DNA from 2 places in the Halomonas sp. N3-2A genome. Region 1 is predicted to be linked to the other one. Evidence: predicted binding sites of a transcription regulator. Region 1 holds the regulator's gene; the other holds the start of a gene.

What was found. Region 1 encodes FliA, which starts transcription of late flagellar genes. Its sites were predicted from a motif close to CTAAAGTTNNNNNNNNNNCNGCCGATA; they were not measured.
Region 2: the regulator FliA is predicted to act here: its motif matches at 1,640-1,666, upstream of CEK60_RS04820 (DUF4019 domain-containing protein).

What each region holds. Positions count from the first base shown of each region.
Region 1 is NZ_CP022286.1:3,701,632-3,705,826, forward strand. It holds gene CEK60_RS17290 (sensor domain-containing diguanylate cyclase) at 1-550, opposite strand, end outside; gene CEK60_RS17295 (OmpA/MotB family protein) at 574-1,245, opposite strand; gene CEK60_RS17300 (motility protein A) at 1,250-2,065, opposite strand; gene CEK60_RS17305 (RNA polymerase sigma factor FliA) at 2,105-2,806, opposite strand; gene CEK60_RS17310 (flagellar protein FlhE) at 2,833-3,273, opposite strand; gene CEK60_RS17315 (hypothetical protein) at 3,341-3,919, opposite strand; gene flhF (flagellar biosynthesis protein FlhF) at 3,916-4,195, opposite strand, start outside.
Region 2 is NZ_CP022286.1:1,036,663-1,040,857, reverse strand. It holds gene CEK60_RS04830 (LysE family translocator) at 1-431, shown strand, start outside; gene CEK60_RS04825 (antibiotic biosynthesis monooxygenase family protein) at 779-1,096, opposite strand; gene CEK60_RS04820 (DUF4019 domain-containing protein) at 1,188-1,595, opposite strand; partial or broken gene CEK60_RS04815 (YfcC family protein) at 1,767-3,061, opposite strand; gene CEK60_RS04810 (allantoate amidohydrolase) at 3,247-4,195, opposite strand, start outside.

The sequences.
Region 1 (4,195 bases):
AGGCAGGCAAACGAACTGCCGCTACCTCGACACTCGACTGAGCGCGCCTCTTAGCTAACGACTCGGCCACGATTAGCCCATGCCAATCACTATCGAGATGGCATACAGACACCCGGTCATGCCCGGTTAATTCTTGTACCGACATCACTAGGTAATCAAGTAGCTCTTCTTGATGGGTCGCTTCCGCTAAGCGCATCAGGCGTTCGTTCACCGTGCCAAGCAGACGCTGCTTACCGAGGGAATGAAGGGGTTCTATCTCAACTAACACATGCGCACCGGCACGGTAAGCATGTAACTGGAAACGGTTTGATCGAGCGGGACACTTAAAGGTGAGAGGCCCCGGCAAACGCTGCTGACCTTGGAGCTCATAGCGTACGCGCTGGCTTAAGCGCTTGCCTAGAACGCTGGAGAGCGTTGCGAGACGCCCTTCAGGAAGGCTTACTCTCAGCAATTCAACAAAGTTGCTACTAAATGCCTGTATGCGCCGACAGTCAGCATCGAGCACCAGTAATGCACCGAACGACTGTAGTAGCGAGTGATGCTTCGACACAGAGATGGCCTCAAGAAATCTCTTTACCCCTCAGTCTGCTGCCTTAGCAACAGTTCAACGCGCCGGTTGGCGGATCTACCTTCCGGTGTTGCGTTACTTTCCATGGGTTGGGTATCGGCGTAACCGACTGCCCGCATACGTGAAATAGCAACTCCCTGGCGCTCAAGATACTGGACCACCGCAATGGCGCGCCCTACCGAGAGATCCCAATTTGAGGGGAAGCGAGAGGTAGCAATGGGAACATTATCCGTATGCCCTTCTACTGAAATTTGCCCCTCAAAGGATGCTAACACTGCCAGAAGGCTTTCTAACACATCTTGCCCCTGGGGCGTTAGTACGGCATCACCGCTAGGGAAAAGCAAGCTGTCGTCGATGCGCAGCGTAACACCTTCTTCACCTTGAGAGACACTAACCCCGGGGATATTAAGCTCAGTCATTCGCGGCTTGAGCCCGCTTTGCCGAGGATGGATACCGGTTGCTAAGCTGGCCAACGGAAGCGAGGTGATAGCACTTACAGAATGCATTCTATCGCGGTCAAAGGCTTCCCCTCCCCCCGGCGGCGTCAACGCAAGCAGTAAGACAAACAGCGTGATTAACAGCGTTAATACGTCTAAATAGCTCGTTAGCCACCCTTCATCGCCCTCCCCCGGCACAGTGGGCAATTCCAACGCGTGCCGTGAATCACGATCTAGCATGGCGCTACCCTTTTGCCGCAGAACTAACCGTTGGCCGCGGTTTTACAGCGGCATCGCGGATCTCGTCATGATAGTTAGCAACGAAGGAATTGAGCGTTTCTTCAATAAAAGAAGGCAGCCGCCGTTTGGTAATTAACGAAATGCCTTCCAGCACCATGTTCATGGTGATAAGGCGTTCTTCCGTGCGCCGCTCCAGCTTGACGGCAATCGGTTTGAACACCAAGTTGGCGAGCAGAATACCGTAGAACGTTGTCAGCAGAGCCACAGCCATGCGCGGGCCAATAACGTCAAGATCGCCTGCATCCATCACTTCCAGCATATTGACCAAGCCCACCAAAGTACCGATCATGCCAAACGCGGGCGCGTAGGTGGCCATGGTACGAAATATCTGCGCCTCAGCATGCTCCCGTGCTTTTAATCGTGCGATGCGCCAGCGCAGCATATCGAAAATTTCGTCCTCTTTCGTGTTAGCAATCACCAGTTGAATCCCGGTGCGCAAAAAGGGGTTACGAGTGTGCTCTAGCTCCTTCTCAACCGCCCTGACATCGCCTTTAAACCACAAGCGCGCCATGGAAACCAGTTCGTTGATATCATCACGCACATAGGTATTTTCACGCCGAAACACCAATCCCACCAGGCGCACCACGCGTAGCACTTCTTTCAGCGGATAACTAATGAAGGTAGCCGCCAAGGTGCCCGTTACCACAATGGCTAGCCCCGGCAAGTTAATAAAGCTTTCTGGCGACTCTGCAGTAAAAAACAGCACGCTTACCAGCAACAGCATGCTGGCAAAAATACCGATCAGCGTAGATGGGTTCATCAACGGCTCCTCGCCGGTTAGTCGTGATTAATAGTGGCGTTAGGTGGTGTCATATAAGCGAGCGCGAAGCCTGCTAATCGCTTGGCTGTGAAGCTGGGAGACTCGGGATTCGGTCACACCCAGCACCGCCCCGACTTCTTTAAGGTTCAGCTCTTCTTGGTAATACAACGCCATCAGTAGCTTTTCACGCTCAGGTAAGGCGTCAATCGCGTCAATTAACGACTGGCGTTGCTGTTTATCTAACAACTGATCGAAGGGCAGGTTAGTGGCTTCCTCCGTTGCGGACTCGGCCCCTTCGGCCACCAGTTCTTCGAAGGGCAGCAACTGGCCACTGTTCGTATCATTGAGCAATTGCTGATACTCACTAAGCGGCATATCCAGGTCACGCGCGATCTCACCCTCTTCCGGCGGGCGCCCTAACTGCTGTTCAAGGCGACGCACCGCATCATCCACGGCTCTGGCAGAGCGGCGTACACTACGCGGCAACCAGTCACGTGTGCGCAGCTCATCCATCATGGCACCGCGAATACGCTGACTTGCAAACGTGGCGAACGTTGCTCCCTGGGTCGCATCAAAACGCCCTAGCGCTTCTAATAAGCCCACCATGCCAGCTTGAATAAGATCATCCAACTCAATACTTGCGGGTAGTCTTACCTGCAGCGTTAAGGCCTGACGTCTTACCAGTGGCATGTATTGGGTTAACAGCTCGCTCTGTTTAATCCTGCCTTGTGCTGTATACATCCTCGTGCCTCACGGCTGAACTCTGTTCACTGGTAATTCACAATCACTTGCAGTTCCTGCACCCGTACCGGGCGCTGGCCCGGCGTCAACGCAAAACGAAAGTGCAGCGGCCCACTGACCTGTTTTCCGGCTAACGCAGTGGTTGAACCTCGCATAGCAGTTAAAGGAACACACTGCTCAGGGTGGCATAGCCACGCATTAACCGGCGCATTAACCGGCATTTGAAAACGCCAATGAATACGCTCTATCGCAGCATGCTCTACCTGCGCCCCTGCTGGCGGCTGAATGGGCTGGCTGCTGACAGCTCGGTCACTCATCGCGACCAGTACGCTGGGCACCTCACTACTCCAACTGCCCGTCGCGGCATAAGCACTCATGGTGATGACGCTTAGCGCCACCATCAACACCCTTTTGAGCAGCCTGTCAGCTTTGCAGGTATCGACCTTGAAGTCAGCGAGCATCGACATTGTTATTCCTTATCGGGGCGCTTGATAGCCGCTGTTAAAGCACGGCTACATAGCGTCAGGCTAGCTGTCATCGCGCCAGCAGTAAAAGCTCTATATCCAAGTAATAGCTGGCTGCTTCGCGCAGGTTATCGAGTAGACCTCGGCGCGGCAAATCTGGCTCGTGCAGCGCTAACAGCTGCCTAGGGCCACCGTTTTCCTGCATTTGCCGCAACGAGCGGTACATCTGGGCGAAAGCATCGGCATCGCTATTAATCCATAGTGCCCAACGCGGAAAGCGCGCTTTCAGTTGGCTAAGATTAGCGGCATCCGCATTGACGATGTGAATATCCCAATCATCCGGGTCGCCAGCCCAACGTCGCCCCAGCACTGACCATTGGGCTAGGCGCCCTTTTACTCTTGCCACCTGCTGATCGCCACCGTTAGGCATACCGATCACGATAAGCGGCTTCTGCGGCACCGAGGGCGATGCGCTGGTTTGCGCTTGGGCAGCAGTTGGCGGCACCGTTAAAGAATCGGTCATAGCGGTCAGTGGTTCAGCTGCAAGTTCGTCTCCCGTGGGATCACTCTCAACTGACTCTGCTTGGCGCTGCTGGCGCTGTAAATCTGCCCACTTGCGCAGGCCCGCTGCCTGATCCGGGGCGCTCATGCCAGCCCCTCACGGCTAACGCTGCTGAGTTGGCGAATGGCGTCACGGGCCATAAACGCGTGAACAAGCGCATCTAGCATCGCTGTGTCGCGCCGCTTACGCGTGGTGCCCAACAACCTTAACAAATCGGAGCGCAGTGCTATCGCAGCGTCATCATTGGCGATATCTAAGTGTCCCGCTGCAGCAGCGACACCGCTGGCCATCAATAAGCGAACCTCCGAGCTTACTTCGCCATCATCCGCATCTTTCAACTGCTGCCAAGCGCGCTTGGTTAGG
Region 2 (4,195 bases), 2.1 Mb from region 1:
TATTTGTCGCCGCTCCGTGGCTTTTTGATGCTGTTCGTTATCTCGGTGCGGCCTACTTGATTTGGGTGGGCGTACAGCTGATTCGTAGCAAACGGCGCACTGATACTAGCCACCCGCAAGCATCGCTCAGCGGCAGCTATTACTTAGCCTGGAGACGAGGTCTGTTAACGAACCTGCTGAACCCAAAATCGCTGCTGTTTTGTTCGGTGTTATTACCCCAGTTCGTTCACACCCAACAGGGTGACGTTGCGCTTCAATTTACGCTATTGGGGGCTGTGCTAGTGGGCGTGGGGCTTGTGTACGATGCGCTATATGCCTGCTTGGGAGCGCGGATGCAGCGCTGGTTTGCCAGCCATCAAAAAAGGCAAACCCTGCAACGCTGGGTATTTGGAACGCTAATTATTGGCTTTGCTCTGAGGTTAGCCTCTTAAATTTAAGCAGCAAAAAGCCTGCCTAGGCTGTAATGCCTGTCAGTTAAGGCTGACAGGCACTATCCCCTAGCCCCATATAACAAAGCGGCCACCTCCCAAAGCGAGCACCGCACGTCACTCCCGAGTCACCGCACCGTCATTCCCGAGTGGGGTAATCGGGAATCCACCTTGACCTTGGCCTGCAGCAGCCCGAAACCCCAGGTCAACATGGATTCCCGCTAAGGGCCTGCGGGAATGACGAAGTGGCAGAGCCTGCGGGAATGACGAGGGCTGGGGTGGAGTCACCGTCAGGCACTTATTAAACTATCAACGCAGCCTAGGCATAATACCTAGGCTGCGTTGATAGTTTAAATACCATAATCTCGTTCGACTTTGGCAATGCGCGTCTTAAAATGCTGGTACCACTGCTGATGGCCTAGTCGCTGGGCTTCCTGATGCTCAGCGTGGGCCTTCCACGCTTTAATTGAGGCCAAATCAGCCCAGTATGACACCGTCACACCCACTTCATTTCGGGCAGACTCTACTCCCAAGAATCCCGGCTGCTGTGCTGCAAGTTCAACCATTCTGGCCGCCATTGCGTCATAGCCGTTATCGATCTCGGTGCGTTGTGAGGTAAAAATAACCGCGTAGTAAGGCGGCTCGGGCGTGTTAGCAATACTAGGCATAGCATCACCACTTTGGTACGCGCCGGGTGCGGCATCAGTCATTTACAAATACCTATTACAAAGAAGCATTACACAGAACTATTACACAGAGCTATTGCACATAATAACCACTGACTCGCCACTCACCATTTTCAAGATGAGGTGTTACGGTTTCTACTCCTCTCGCTTTATGTTCAAACCGAGTATGGAAGATAAAAACCATGTAGTCGCCATCGGGCGCACCCGGCATAGATCGGTAGTGAGAGACTTGCACTTGCCGACGTGATTCTACCGGCCCAAACTCATTACGTGCTAACTCAATAATGCGCCTAAGCATGCTAGGCGATAGCGGCGTTTTTAGTAGCGGTGATGAGCTCTCCCAGGCTTGTTCAACCTCACCATTATCAATTGACTCTAACCACGCGAGCGCCGCTGATTCAGCCGTATTTGCAAACGCCTGAGCATAGGTGACTAGGCTAAGCAGTATCGCAGCAAGAAGGAAAGCAGGTGATTTGGGCATGGCAGACTCTGTGACGGCTTGGTGGCTTTTACCTGTTAAGTGATTATCGGACAATGACCGAATTTCTTTAGGATCAAACCACATAACAGCAAAACGAAGGGGGAAAATCCTTCTGGATTCTCCCCCTGTCACTGCTGCGTCGACCGTTAGTTAACCGCTTAACGACAGCACTTAATAACCCACGTAATAGCCTAATACCAGCGCTGCCCAGCACATAACGTAAACCAGTACCAATAAAGGGGTAATAACACGTAGCCACTGCGCGTAGGAAACCCGGCCTAGCGCTAGCATGGCAAGGGTGCCACCAGACGTTGGCACAATCAGGTTAGTCAAACCATCTCCCACCTGGAAGGACGTGATCATTAACTGACGGCTCATGCCAATTAAATCTGCTAAGGGGATCAAAATCGGCATGGTAACCAATGCTTGACCCGACCCGCCCGGAATAAACAGGTTGATCACGCCTTGAATCACACTTGAAGCGACAGCCGCCACGGCGGTAGGCATATCCCCCACCAGAGCGCTAAGGGAATTAACAATCGTATCGATAATCTGGGCATCTTTAAGGATGACCTGAATAGAGGCTGCAACACCAATCACTAAGGCACCGGCGGTTACCGATGAGGCGCCTTCCATCATCTGTCTTACCAGCGCATTGGCTCCCAGGCCGTTAGTGAGTCCAATAACAATCGCCATCAGCAAGAACATGGCGGCAATTTCATTGATGTACCAACCGCGAGTAAACACACCGATTAGCATGATAATCAGGCCAGCAATAAAAATAGCTAATGTAATGATGTTCTGGCGGGTCAAGGTATAGTCTTCGAGACGCTTGGTTAGCTCGGCTGGGTTGTCATCGTGGTAGTCCATTTTGACAACGTAACGGCAGATAAAAAGCGTCAAGGTAGCCAGACACGCAACAACCATCAGCGTACGTAACCACCAGCCTGAAAACGTAGGTAATTCACCAATATCTTGCGCAACGCCAACGGTATATGGATTGATTGGAGACAAAGCGAAGCCAATGCCGATGCCCCCACGGCCATCACAACGCCGACTAAACGAGAGCAGCCAATGGCAGAAGCTATCAGTACACCAATGGGTACGAGCGCAATATTATTTTCGAAACCAACCGCAACGCCAAAGAATCCATAGATAAAGGTACCAGCAGCAATAATCAGGTTGCGGCTTTTAATGCTATTTTCAGCGCCGACGCGATGAACGGCGACACCAATGGCATTTTCCAGCGCGCCTGTCTTCTGCAGAATATGAAACAGCCCACCAGCAATAAACACGATAAACAGATATTGCGACGCATTAATCAGACCTTGCGGTATGGCGACGAAAATCTTGAAAAAATGCAGATTCGCAACATCTGACAAGTACATGAAAGATTCAGGAATAACGGTCGTACGACCATCGACAGTCTGACGTTCAAACTCGCCTGCGGGCACAATAAACGTCATTAGGTAGGCGGCGACCAAAATGAAGAAAATCAGCACCATCGGGTCCGGTATTTGTTTGTACCACTTACCTGATGCAGGGGCTTTTGTGTCTGAAACTTGCTGTTGTTGGCTCATAATCAACCCTTATGATTTTTGTGGCTTTATGTTGAGCTAGTTGGACAAACGTCGTGATACAAGGCTGCCAGCTATTGCTGTTGGGCAAGTCGCTGGCAGGTGTTTAAGAGAACCTCAATGGCAACGCCGAGATCCTCAAGCTTGATAGCTTCGCTGGGGTGGTGGCTGATACCGCCGCGACAACGAACAAACAGCATGCCGATGTCACACAAGTCAGCCATGGCTAACCCATCATGGCCTGCGCCGCTGAATAGTACCCGTGGCTCAATTCGCGCATCCTTAAGCGCACTCTGCATGGTATCGATAAGGTGCTTGGCGCATTGAACAGCAGGTTGTTCATAGGTATGACGATGCTCAAAGCCAAGATTCAAGGCTTTCAGAGACGTGTCAATTTGGCTTAACAGCTGAGTTCTTGCTTGGCGGCGAAGTGCATCATCCGGCGAGCGCAACTCAATGCTCAAGGTGGTGGTCTGAGGGATAACATTGACGCCATTAGGTGCGTTCTCAATTTTGCCCACAACACCGACGAGTTCATCGGTGCTTTTGCATAACGTATCGACCAATTGGATAACGTGGGCAGCACCCACCAATGCATCCTGGCGCATGTGCATCGGAACGGTGCCGGCGTGACCTGCCATGCCCTTGATCGTTATCTCGTGGCGTTCGATCCCAGTAATTGCACTTACTACTCCCAGCGGCACATCAGCCTGCTCAAGCTGAGGCCCCTGCTCGATATGTGTTTCGATAAAAGCAATCACGTCTTCCGGTAGATAGCGATCCGCATCGATTCGTTGAGTGGCGCAACCGAAGTCAGCCAGCGCCTGCCCAAGGGTTATGTCCTGACTATCGCGGGCTTTAAGCATCTCTGGATTAAGCGTGCCCGCCAGCACTTTAGAACCAAGTAAGGTAGAACTGAAGCGTGTCCCCTCCTCGTCGCTAAACGCCACCACATCAATGTGAAAGGGCATTTCGATCGCGTTTTCATGCAAGTAGCTAACCAAGGCAAGCGGCAGAATAACG